One region of the Bradyrhizobium daqingense genome, then DNA from elsewhere that is predicted to be linked to it. Evidence: predicted binding sites of a transcription regulator. Region 1 holds the regulator's gene; each other region holds the start of a gene.
The links. Region 1 encodes PhoB, which activates phosphate uptake and scavenging genes when phosphate is short. Its sites were predicted from a motif close to TGTCATNNANCTGTCAT; they were not measured.
Positions count from the first base shown of each region.

Region 2: a site for PhoB is predicted at 1,117-1,133, ahead of LPJ38_RS04930 (alkaline phosphatase). Genes of this name have one in related genera too.
Region 3: a site for PhoB is predicted at 1,974-1,990, ahead of LPJ38_RS28430 (OprO/OprP family phosphate-selective porin). Genes of this name have one in related genera too.

Region 1 is NZ_CP088014.1:438,932-442,208, reverse strand. Features, by position in the region: gene pstB (phosphate ABC transporter ATP-binding protein PstB) at 1-524, shown strand, start outside; gene phoU (phosphate signaling complex protein PhoU) at 536-1,252, shown strand; gene phoB (phosphate regulon transcriptional regulator PhoB) at 1,275-1,982, shown strand; gene LPJ38_RS02045 (GcrA family cell cycle regulator) at 2,199-2,711, opposite strand; gene LPJ38_RS02040 (aspartate aminotransferase family protein) at 3,181-3,277, shown strand, end outside.
Region 2 is NZ_CP088014.1:1,066,793-1,070,069, reverse strand. Features, by position in the region: gene LPJ38_RS04930 (alkaline phosphatase) at 1-1,062, opposite strand, end outside; gene LPJ38_RS04925 (homocysteine S-methyltransferase family protein) at 1,198-2,154, opposite strand; gene argG (argininosuccinate synthase) at 2,320-3,277, opposite strand, start outside.
Region 3 is NZ_CP088014.1:5,968,839-5,972,115, forward strand. Features, by position in the region: gene LPJ38_RS28420 (replication-associated recombination protein A) at 1-336, opposite strand, end outside; gene LPJ38_RS28425 (DegQ family serine endoprotease) at 333-1,739, opposite strand; gene LPJ38_RS28430 (OprO/OprP family phosphate-selective porin) at 2,051-3,277, shown strand, end outside.

The sequences.
Region 1 (3,277 bases):
TCGACCTCAATTTGCTGCGCGCTCGCGTCGGCATGGTGTTCCAGAAGCCGACGCCGTTCCCGATGACGATCTACGAGAACATCGCCTTCGGCATCCGCCTCTACGAGAAGATCTCGAAATCCGAGATGGACGGCCGCGTCGAGAAGGCGCTTCGCGGCGGCGCGTTGTGGAACGAGGTCAAGGACAAGCTCAACGCCTCCGGCCTGTCGCTCTCCGGCGGCCAGCAGCAGCGTCTCTGCATCGCGCGCACCGTCGCGGTGCGGCCCGAGGTGATCCTATTCGACGAGCCCTGCTCGGCGCTCGATCCGATCTCGACCGCCAAGGTCGAGGAGCTGATCCAGGAACTGTCCGAAAATTACACGATCGCGATCGTCACCCATAATATGCAGCAGGCGGCCCGCGTCTCCGACAAGACCGCCTTCATGTATCTCGGCGAGCTGATCGAGTTCGACGACACCAGCAAGATCTTCACGTCGCCGAGCGACCGGCGCACGCAGGATTACATCACCGGCCGGTTCGGCTGAGGAGACGGGACATGGGTTCTGAACATACCGCAAAGGCCTTCGACACCGACCTCCAGGAGCTCACGCGTCTGGTCGCCGAGATGGGGGGCATCGCCGAGCGCATGATCGTCGATTCCGTCGACGCGCTGATCCGCCGCGACGTCGCGCTCGGCCAGCGCGTCGTCACCATCGACGCCGAGCTCGACGCGCTGCAGAAGCGCATCGAGGAGCGCGCCGTGCTCACCATCGCCCGCCGCCAGCCGATGGCGGTCGACCTGCGCGAGATCGTCGGCGCCATGCGCGTCGCGACCGATCTCGAGCGCATCGGCGACCTCGCCAAGAACATGGGCAAGCGCGTCGCTGCGCTCGATGCGGACTTCCATCCGCTGAAGCTGTTCCGGGGCCTTGAGCACATGACCGACCTCGTGCAGCAGCAGGTCAAGTCGGTGCTGGACGCCTATGCCGCGCATGATCTGCCGGCGGCGATGGCGGTGTGGAAGGGCGACGAGGAGGTCGACGCCATCTGCACCTCGCTGTTCCGCGAGCTCCTCACCTACATGATGGAGGATCCGCGCAACATCTCGTTCTGCATCCACCTGATGTTCTGCGCCAAGAACATCGAGCGGATCGGCGACCACGCCACCAACATCGCCGAGACCGTGTTCTACATGATCGAGGGTCAGGCGATCACCGACAAGCGGCCGAAGGGCGACATGACGACCTTCGCCACGACGGTCCCGAATACCTGACGACTTAAGGAGCGACGACCACATGGGCGCACGCATTATGGTGGTTGAAGACGAAGAAGCTCTCACCGAGCTTCTGCGCTACAACCTCGAAGGCGACGGCTATGACGTGGAGACGGTGATGCGCGGCGACGACGCCGACACCCGCCTCAAGGAACACATCCCCGATCTGATCGTGCTCGACTGGATGCTGCCGGGGCTGTCAGGCATCGAGCTGTGCCGGCGTCTGCGCACCCGTCCCGAGACCAAGCAGCTGCCGATCATCATGCTCACCGCGAGGGGTGAGGAGAGCGAGCGGGTGCGGGGTCTTGCGACCGGCGCCGACGATTACATCGTCAAGCCGTTCTCGGTGCCGGAGCTGCTGGCGCGCGTGAAGGGCCTTCTGCGGCGGGCAAGCCCGGAGCGGCTCGCCACCGTGCTCGCCTATGGCGACATCGAGCTCGACCGCGACAAGCGCCGCGTGGCGCGCTCGGGCCGGCCGATCGATCTCGGCCCGACCGAATATCGCTTGCTGGAGTTCTTCCTGGAGCATCCCGGCCGCGTGTTCTCGCGCGAGCAACTGCTCGACAGCGTCTGGGGCCGCGACATCTACATCGACGAACGCACCGTCGACGTCCATATCGGCCGCCTGCGCAAGCTGCTCAATCTCGGCCGTGAGCAGGACCCCATCCGCACCGTCCGCGGCGCCGGCTATGCGCTCGACGATCGGTTTGCGAAGGCGGAGCAGACGTAAGTTGCAATTTGGCTGGCAGGCTGCCGCCACATTTTCCGACGTCGTCCCGGCGAAGGCCGGGACCCATAACCACAGGAAGTGGTTTGGCGAAGACTCGGAGTGACCTCTTCGCACAACAATTGAGTGCTGGGAGCATGGGTCCCGGCCTTCGCCGGGACGACGGCGGAGTTTGTAGAGCCGTCACGTGTGACGGCTCCGTTTGATCTCAGAAAAATCTTACCGCGTGCTCGGCTTGGCCGGTGCGCGTCGGCGATCCGCTGCGGGCTGATAGGCGACGCGCGAGTGCTGGGCGCAGTAGGGCAGGCCGGAGAGCGCCTTGCCGCCGCAGAAGAAGAAATCCGGGCTCGAGGGATCGCCGACCGGCCAGTGGCAGGTCGCCTCGTTCAATTCCAGCAGCGACAGCCGCTGGCTCATCGGCACCACGTTGTCGTAGGTGACGGGCTCTGCCTCGACCTCGACATCGAAGGCCTGCGCCAGCGCGGTGTTGCCACGCGAGATCGGGCGGGTCACCCGCATCATGTGCTGCGCCGGGCGCGCCTTGCGCGGCCGGGGCGCGGCCGAAGACGGACTCTTGGCGCGGCCGGACAGGCCGAGCCTGTGCACTTTGCCGATCACGGCATTGCGGGTCACATTGCCGAGTTCAGCCGCGATCTGGCTGGCCGAAAGTCCGGCCTCCCAGAGCTTTTTCAGCTGCTCGACGCGATCATCGGACCAGGTCAAAACCGTCATTGCACCCTTTCCCTCGCTGCCGGCCAACCATCCTGGAGCCTCACAGCGAATGCCTAAGCCTTGAAAACCCGTGCCGCCAGAATCCCTTAAGGCTCGCCGGGCGCGTGACGAGCGCCCGAACGTTTACGCCGGTACATGAGGACTCTTGGGATCAGAACCGCTGCACGAGATGTCGTATCTGACAGGCCAAACGCTACAATATGGCGTGACTCCCGCGCAAGAGTCCGCCGACTCGCTTCCACATGTTCCGTGGTGAAAACCCCGCAAAATCGGCACCGCAAGACTACGGAATCAGCGTTTCGCGGGGCTTTCCGGGCGGCATTGACACCCGTCTTGCCAGGCATAAGATAGTGGCGCGTGCCGCCCTTAAAAGGCGGCACGTTTCGTTTTTCCGGACCGGTCAATGGTGCGCTGCGCAAGGCATGCCAGGCAGGTCTCAACATTCAAATGCAACATCCAAGTGATGGTCATGACCAACAGCGCCGCGCCGCATCTGCTTCCCGTTTTCGCCAGGGCCGAGCTTGGTTTCGAGCGCGGCGAAGGCTGCTGGCTGATCGCGACCAATG
Region 2 (3,277 bases), 630 kb from region 1:
GGGCTGCTCGGGGAATTTCTTGACGCCGCCGCCCTTGAGGAATTTGCGATCCAGCACGCCGTCCATGTTGCCGGTGGCGAACAGGCCGAGCAGCTTGCTGGTCTCCGGCTTTGCGGCAGACACGCTGAGCTCACCCGCAGTGGTCGCCACCTGATAGCCGGCGTCACGAAACTTCGCGACGTAGTCGGTCTCGTCCTTGCGCTTCGAGCCGGCGGCCGACTTCGGCAGAAAGTTCGCGCTGCCTCCGCCCATCAGCACATCCGGCTTCGCCGCGAACAACTGCTCGACGATCTCGTCATAGGCGGCGCGCCGGCGGGTGTGCGCGACCATCGCGGCGGGCGTCGCGTCTTCGACCTCGGTATTGGTGACGATGCCGATCGCCATGCCGAGCCGGCGCTTGGCAAGGCTCGTGATGGTTTCGACCTTGGGATCGTCGAACGCGCTCAAAGAGCGATCCGCGTAGACGCCGAGGGCGTTGACGGCGCTCTTGTGCCCGGTCGCATAGGCGCTCGCGGAGTTCGCGGAATCCGTGATGATCGAGTCCGAGCCGGCGGTTGCCACCAGCGCCATATGAGGCATGTCGTCGATCGCGAGCTTGCCGCGGCTCTTGCCCTCCGCGATGCCCTTGGACAGGATTCGCGCGGCGATCCGATGCGCCGGCGACATGCCGTCGCCGATGAACAGAATGACGTTCTTCGCCTTGCGCGGGCCGGTGTCGTAGACGGTCCATGTGACACTGCGCTGGCGCGTGCCGTCGCTCACCTCCACGGCGACGCTGCCGGGCTTGGTCAGCGTGACATCGCGCAGGATCAGGGCCGACTGATCCTTGCCGTCCTCGCGCTCGATGAAGGTCCCGGAACGGCCGAACGCGCCGGCATAATCCGCGCCGTTGACCGTCACCTTCAGCTTGGCGGGATCGACCAGCCCGGGGAGCTCGACCTTGAAGTCGAATTGGGCGCCGGCCAGGATCTCGGCGCGATCAATCGGATAGATCGTCTGTGCCGACAGAGACGATGTCCAACAGAGGACGACGAGAGAGGCGAGGGCCGAATTCTTGATCATGGGCGGTGCTCCGCAATCCAGTTCCGATAGGAACAGAAAGCGTAGCGATCGAGAATGACACCGTCATCACATATGGCGCGAGACAAATGGGCAACGGGTCGAAGGCCGGGGGCGATACCGGCCCTCTCAACTGCATCACGTGGTCAGCGCCTCTGGCGACAGGCAGGCCTCGCAAACGGCGGCAACATGCCGGTGATCGGTGCCGCAACAGCCGCCGAGAATCCGCATGCCGGGGAAGGCGCGCCTGAGCGAAAGGTATCGGCGGCCGAGATCGACGGGATCACCACTGTCGAGCGTCTCCGACTCATCCAGCTCGGCATGGCTTTTGGTCGACGCATTGGCTCTGACGCCATGAATGCGCTGGACCCACGCCTCGCCCCCCGCGAGCGCGCTCTCGAAATGGGTCGGGTGCGCGCAGTTGATCAGGAAATATTCGCAAGCCCGCTCCGTCACTTTGTCGACAGTTTCAATCGCTTCGCGCAGGGACTCCCCCCTGACCAGGCGACCATCCGTCTCGACGGTGAAGGAGATAGCAACGGGAATGTCCTGCCGCCTGGCCGCGCGCACGACGCCGACGGCTTCGTTGATGCTGTTCAGCGTGAACGCGGTCACCATGTCGGCGCCTGCCTCGGCGAAGGCCGCGATCTGGGCCGAGTGGTAGGCTTCCGCCTCCGCCGCGTCCATGTTGCCGGCCTTGTAGCCGTCGCCGCGCGGGCCGATCGCGCCGTTGATCACGCAAGGTGAGCCGGGTGCCTCCCATTCGCCGCGCAATTCCTCCAGAAATCGGATGGAGCGCATGTTGACGGCCTTGAGCCCGGCCGCATCGTAGCCGAGCTTGGCAGCCCAATCAGGGTTGGCGCGCCAGGTCGGGCTGTCGAGCACGAAGCCGAGTCCATGCTGCCGCGCGATGTGGAGATAGGCTTCGTAGTAACGTTTCAGATGCGCGCGACCATCCGCGCTGTCGAGCAGCACGAAAGCCGCGAAATGAGGCAGCTCCAGCCCTTCGTGAAAGATCAGGGTGGTTTCCATGCCGCCATCGGTCAGAAAGATCCCACCGCGGTGCTGCGGCAGGTCGCATCTGTATCTTGCCATTGATCGCTCCATCATTTGCACGGCCGCTCTCATCGTGAGTCGCGTCATGCCGGCCCTCGGTCTCGGGCCGTTGGTGGCGCACAATGTCGCGCTGCTCGCGCAGGCTATCCGCCGCGCGAGACTATCGATCCCGGCAATTCGGTTCCTAGCCCGATCGGGCTGCAATCAACCCTTGTCGCTTTCGAGCTGAAAGATCTGCGAGCCTTCGCTGCCCGAGAGCAGGCCGGTGTCGCTGTAGAGCTTCAGCTTGGTGCGGGTGTCGGCGATGTCGAGGTTGCGCATGGTGAGCTGGCCGATGCGGTCGGCCGGCGTGAACGCGGCATCCTCGACCTTCTCCATGCTGAGCCGCTCCGGCGCATAGGTCAGGTTGGGACTTTCCGTGTTCAGGATCGAATAGTCGTTGCCGCGGCGCAGCTCCAGCGTGACTTCGCCGGTGACGGCACGCGCGACCCAGCGCTGCGCAGTCTCGCGCAGCATCAGGGCCTGCGAGTCGAACCAGCGGCCCTGATAGAGCAGGCGGCCGAGGCGCATGCCGCTGATGCGGTACTGCTCGATGGTGTCCTCGTTATGGATGCCGGTGACGAGGCGCTCATAGGCGATGTGCAGCAGCGCCATGCCGGGCGCTTCATAGATGCCGCGGCTCTTGGCCTCGATGATGCGGTTCTCGATCTGGTCGCTCATGCCGAGGCCGTGGCGGCCGCCGATCGCATTCGCCTCGAGGAACAGCGCGACGGGATCAGAGAAGGTCTGGCCGTTGAGCGCGACCGGCTGGCCCTCCTCGAAACGCACCACGACCTTCTCGGCCTTGACGTTGCAGTCGTCGCGCCAGAACGGCACGCCCATGATCGGGTTGACGATCTTGATGCCGCTGTCGAGGCTCTCGAGATCCTTGGCCTCATGCGTCGCGCCGAGCAGATTGCTGTCGGTCGAATACGCCTTCTCGGCGCTCATCTTGTAGGCAAAGCCCTGCGCGGTCATGAACGCCGACATCTCGGCCCGGCCGCCGAGCTCGTCGATGAACTGCTGGTCGAGCCAGGGCTTGTAAATCTTCAGGCCGGGATTGGTGAGCAGGCCGTAGCGGTAGAAGCGCTCGATGTCGTTGCCCTTGAAGGTCGAGCCGTCG
Region 3 (3,277 bases), 2.5 Mb from region 1:
GCGGCGGGCGCGCGCGGCATCGAAGGCCTTCTTCAGGTCGGCGACGCCGGAGAACACCGCGGAGATCTGCTCGAAATGCAGATCGGTCGCATCCGCCAGCAGCCGCGCGACCGTGGTCTTGCCCGTGCCGGGCGGTCCCCAAAACACCAGCGAACCGAGCGTACGCGTTTCCAGCATGCGCGTCAGCGCGCCGTCCGGGCCGAGGATGTGATCCTGCCCGACGACCTCCGACAGCGCGCGCGGACGCAGCCGGTCCGGCAGCGGATGCGGAGCATCGTGGTCGAGCCCCGCCGCGGCGAAGAGCGTTGGCGTCTCCTGTGGTCGCTTCGGACTCATCCGCCCAGCGTGACGTTGATCTGCTGGCCGCCGCGCACCAGCGTGATGCGCCAGATCCGTGCCCGTTCCCCTGCGGCCTTCTCGAGGTCGCCGGTCTTGCTGATCTTCTGGTTGTTGACGGCCAGGATGATGTCGCCCTTCTGGAAGCCGACACTCGCGGCCGCGGTATCGCCGCCGATGTCGGTGATCACGACGCCTTCGGTGTCGGCATCCAGACGCAGCTCATCGGCGACGGCCGGCGTGATGGTCGAGACCTTCGCACCCTGGAACGGCGAGCGCGCGGTGACGACGAGTTCGTTGCGCCCGGTGTCTGGCGCGGTCTCCAGCGCCACCGCCAGCTTGACCGGCTTGCCGCCGCGCTGCACGTCGATCTGCGCGGAGCCGCCGAGCGGGCGGGTCGCGAAGCGGTAGTCGAAGGCGTTGGGATCATCGACGGTCTGGCCGTCGATGCCGGTGATGAGATCGGAGGATTTCAGGCCGGCTTTCGCTGCCGGGCCGTTCGACACCACGCTCGCAACCAGCGCGCCGGTCGGCGAGCGCAGTCCGAGGCTCTCGGCGATCTCGGGCGTCACCGCCTGCAATTTGGCACCGAGCCACGGCCGCTTCACCGCCTTGCCGCCGCTCTTGGCGGAGGCGACGACGACGCGCACCATGTTGGCCGGGATCGCAAAGCCGATGCCTTGCGAGCCGCCAGAGCGCGAATAGATCGCGGTGTTGATGCCAGCGAGCCTGCCGGCCATGTCGACCAGCGCGCCGCCGGAATTGCCGGGGTTGATCGCCGCATCGGTCTGGATGAAGAACTGGTAGTCCGTGATACCGACCTGCGTGCGCGCGAGCGCCGAGATGATGCCGTGGGTCACGGTCTGGCCGACGCCGAAGGGATTGCCGATCGCGAGCACGACGTCGCCGACCAGGAGCTCGTCGGAATTGGTGAAGTCGAGAGTCGGGAATTTCTCCTTGGTGTCCTTCAGGCGGAGCACGGCGAGATCAGTGCGGGAGTCCTTCAGCAGGATCTCGGCTTCGAACTCGCGCTTGTCCGACAGCGACACCTTCACCTGGTCCGCACCCTCGATGACGTGCACGTTGGTGACGACGAGGCCGGACGCATCGACGATGACGCCGGAGCCGAGCGAGCGCTGCATCTGCTCGGGCTGCTGGCCCGGCACGCCGAAGAAGCGGCGGAAGATAGGGTCGTCGAGCAGCGGATTGCGGTTCTGCACGACCTTGGCGGCATAGACGTTGACGACCGCCGGCTGCACCCGCTGCACGATCGGCGCATAGGACAGCCGCAGCTCGGCCGGCGACGCCGGGACGCGGCGGTCCTGCGCGGCGGACGGGCTGAAGTGCCCTGAAGACACTATGCACAATGCCATGATGACGGCAGCACGGATCGATCGAAACATTCCTACCCTCTTGGAAAAGACGCCGGAATATAGGCGCGTTCGCCCGCCAATAGAAGGCCGCCAGGCGGCCTTATTCGGCCCCTTTCAGGTGTGTCCGGCCCGCAAGCCCAGCGTGCGAAATGGCAAATTGCCATGACGATCGATTGGCATGATGCGCGTCATCCAGCATTGTGGCTGAAGCGGATTCGGTTGCGGCGAATTGGCATCAGTGGGAACCGCGCAACCGGGCCGCAGCGTCGCGGAGCAGTCATCGATCGCACCTAGGCTCCGCCGGCGACTTGGGGAAGTTCGTCAAAGGATGGAGGCGTAACGTGAGCAGAACAAGACTTGCAGCCACGGCGATTGGTCTCGCCGGTGCGCTGGCGGCCTCGCAGGCCCAGGCCCAATCGGCAAGCAGCAGCGAGCAGGAAATCGCGCTGTTGAAGCAGCAGTTGAAGCTGCTGGAGCAGAAGCTCGACAAGCTCCAGAGCCAGACCGCGGCGAACACGGCGGCAACGGCGAAAGCCAGAGCCGAGGCAAAGGCTGAGGCCAAGGCCGAGGCGCGCTCGGAGGCAAAGGCCGCAGTCGCCAATGCCAACGCGGCGATTCCCGTCAAGGGGCCGGCGCCGGCCTCCGGCGTCGTCGTGACGATGCCGAACAACCGGCCGACCATCTGCACCGCAGACCAGGCCAACTGCGTCGCCATCACCAGCCGCCTGCATTGGGATGTCGGCGGATATGACTATCGTCCCAACACCGCGGCGACGGTGCCGCAGAAGCTCGACAGCGGCCAGAACGTCCGCCGCGCGCGCATTGGCGTCACCGGCAAGTTCTTCCACGACTGGAACTTCGCACTGGTCTACGATTTCGGCGGCTCGTCCGACGGATTTGGCGGCACCGCGCCGGGGTCGCTGCCGGGCGGCGGCGTCTCCGGCGTCGAGAACGCCTATATCAGCTATACCGGCCTGAAGCCGTTCGGCGGACGGATGGCGATCGAGGCCGGCATCATGGACCTGCCCTACACCCTGGATGAAGCCACGAGCTCGAACGACATCATGTTCATGGAGCGCGCCTCGCCCGGCGTGATCGCAACCAACATCGCCGCGGGCGACTTCCGTTCCGCGGCCGGCGCGCGCTGGTTCAACGACCAGCTCTGGATCGGCGGCTATGTCACGGGACCGTCGACCGGCGCGATCCATTCCGCCTCGAGCGCGGCGCCGCCCGGCACCAGCGAGCAATATGGCGCCGTGGCGCGCGTGGCCGGCAATCCGATCAGCACCAAGGACTACTCGGTGCATATCGGCGCCAATGCGCAATGGCTGATCCAGCCGCCGCGCAACCTGATCGCCAACACCCAGACGGTCACGCTCAGCGATCGTCCGGAATTGCGTCTCGACCCGACCACGCTGATCTCGACTGGCGCCATCGCCAATGCCTCGGGCGCACAGGTCTACAGCGTGGAGGCGGCGGCGACCTACGGCCCGTTCATCGTCCAGGGTGAGTACTTCTGGTACAATGTCGATCGCACCGCCAATACCGCCGTGCCGCTGGTCGGTGCA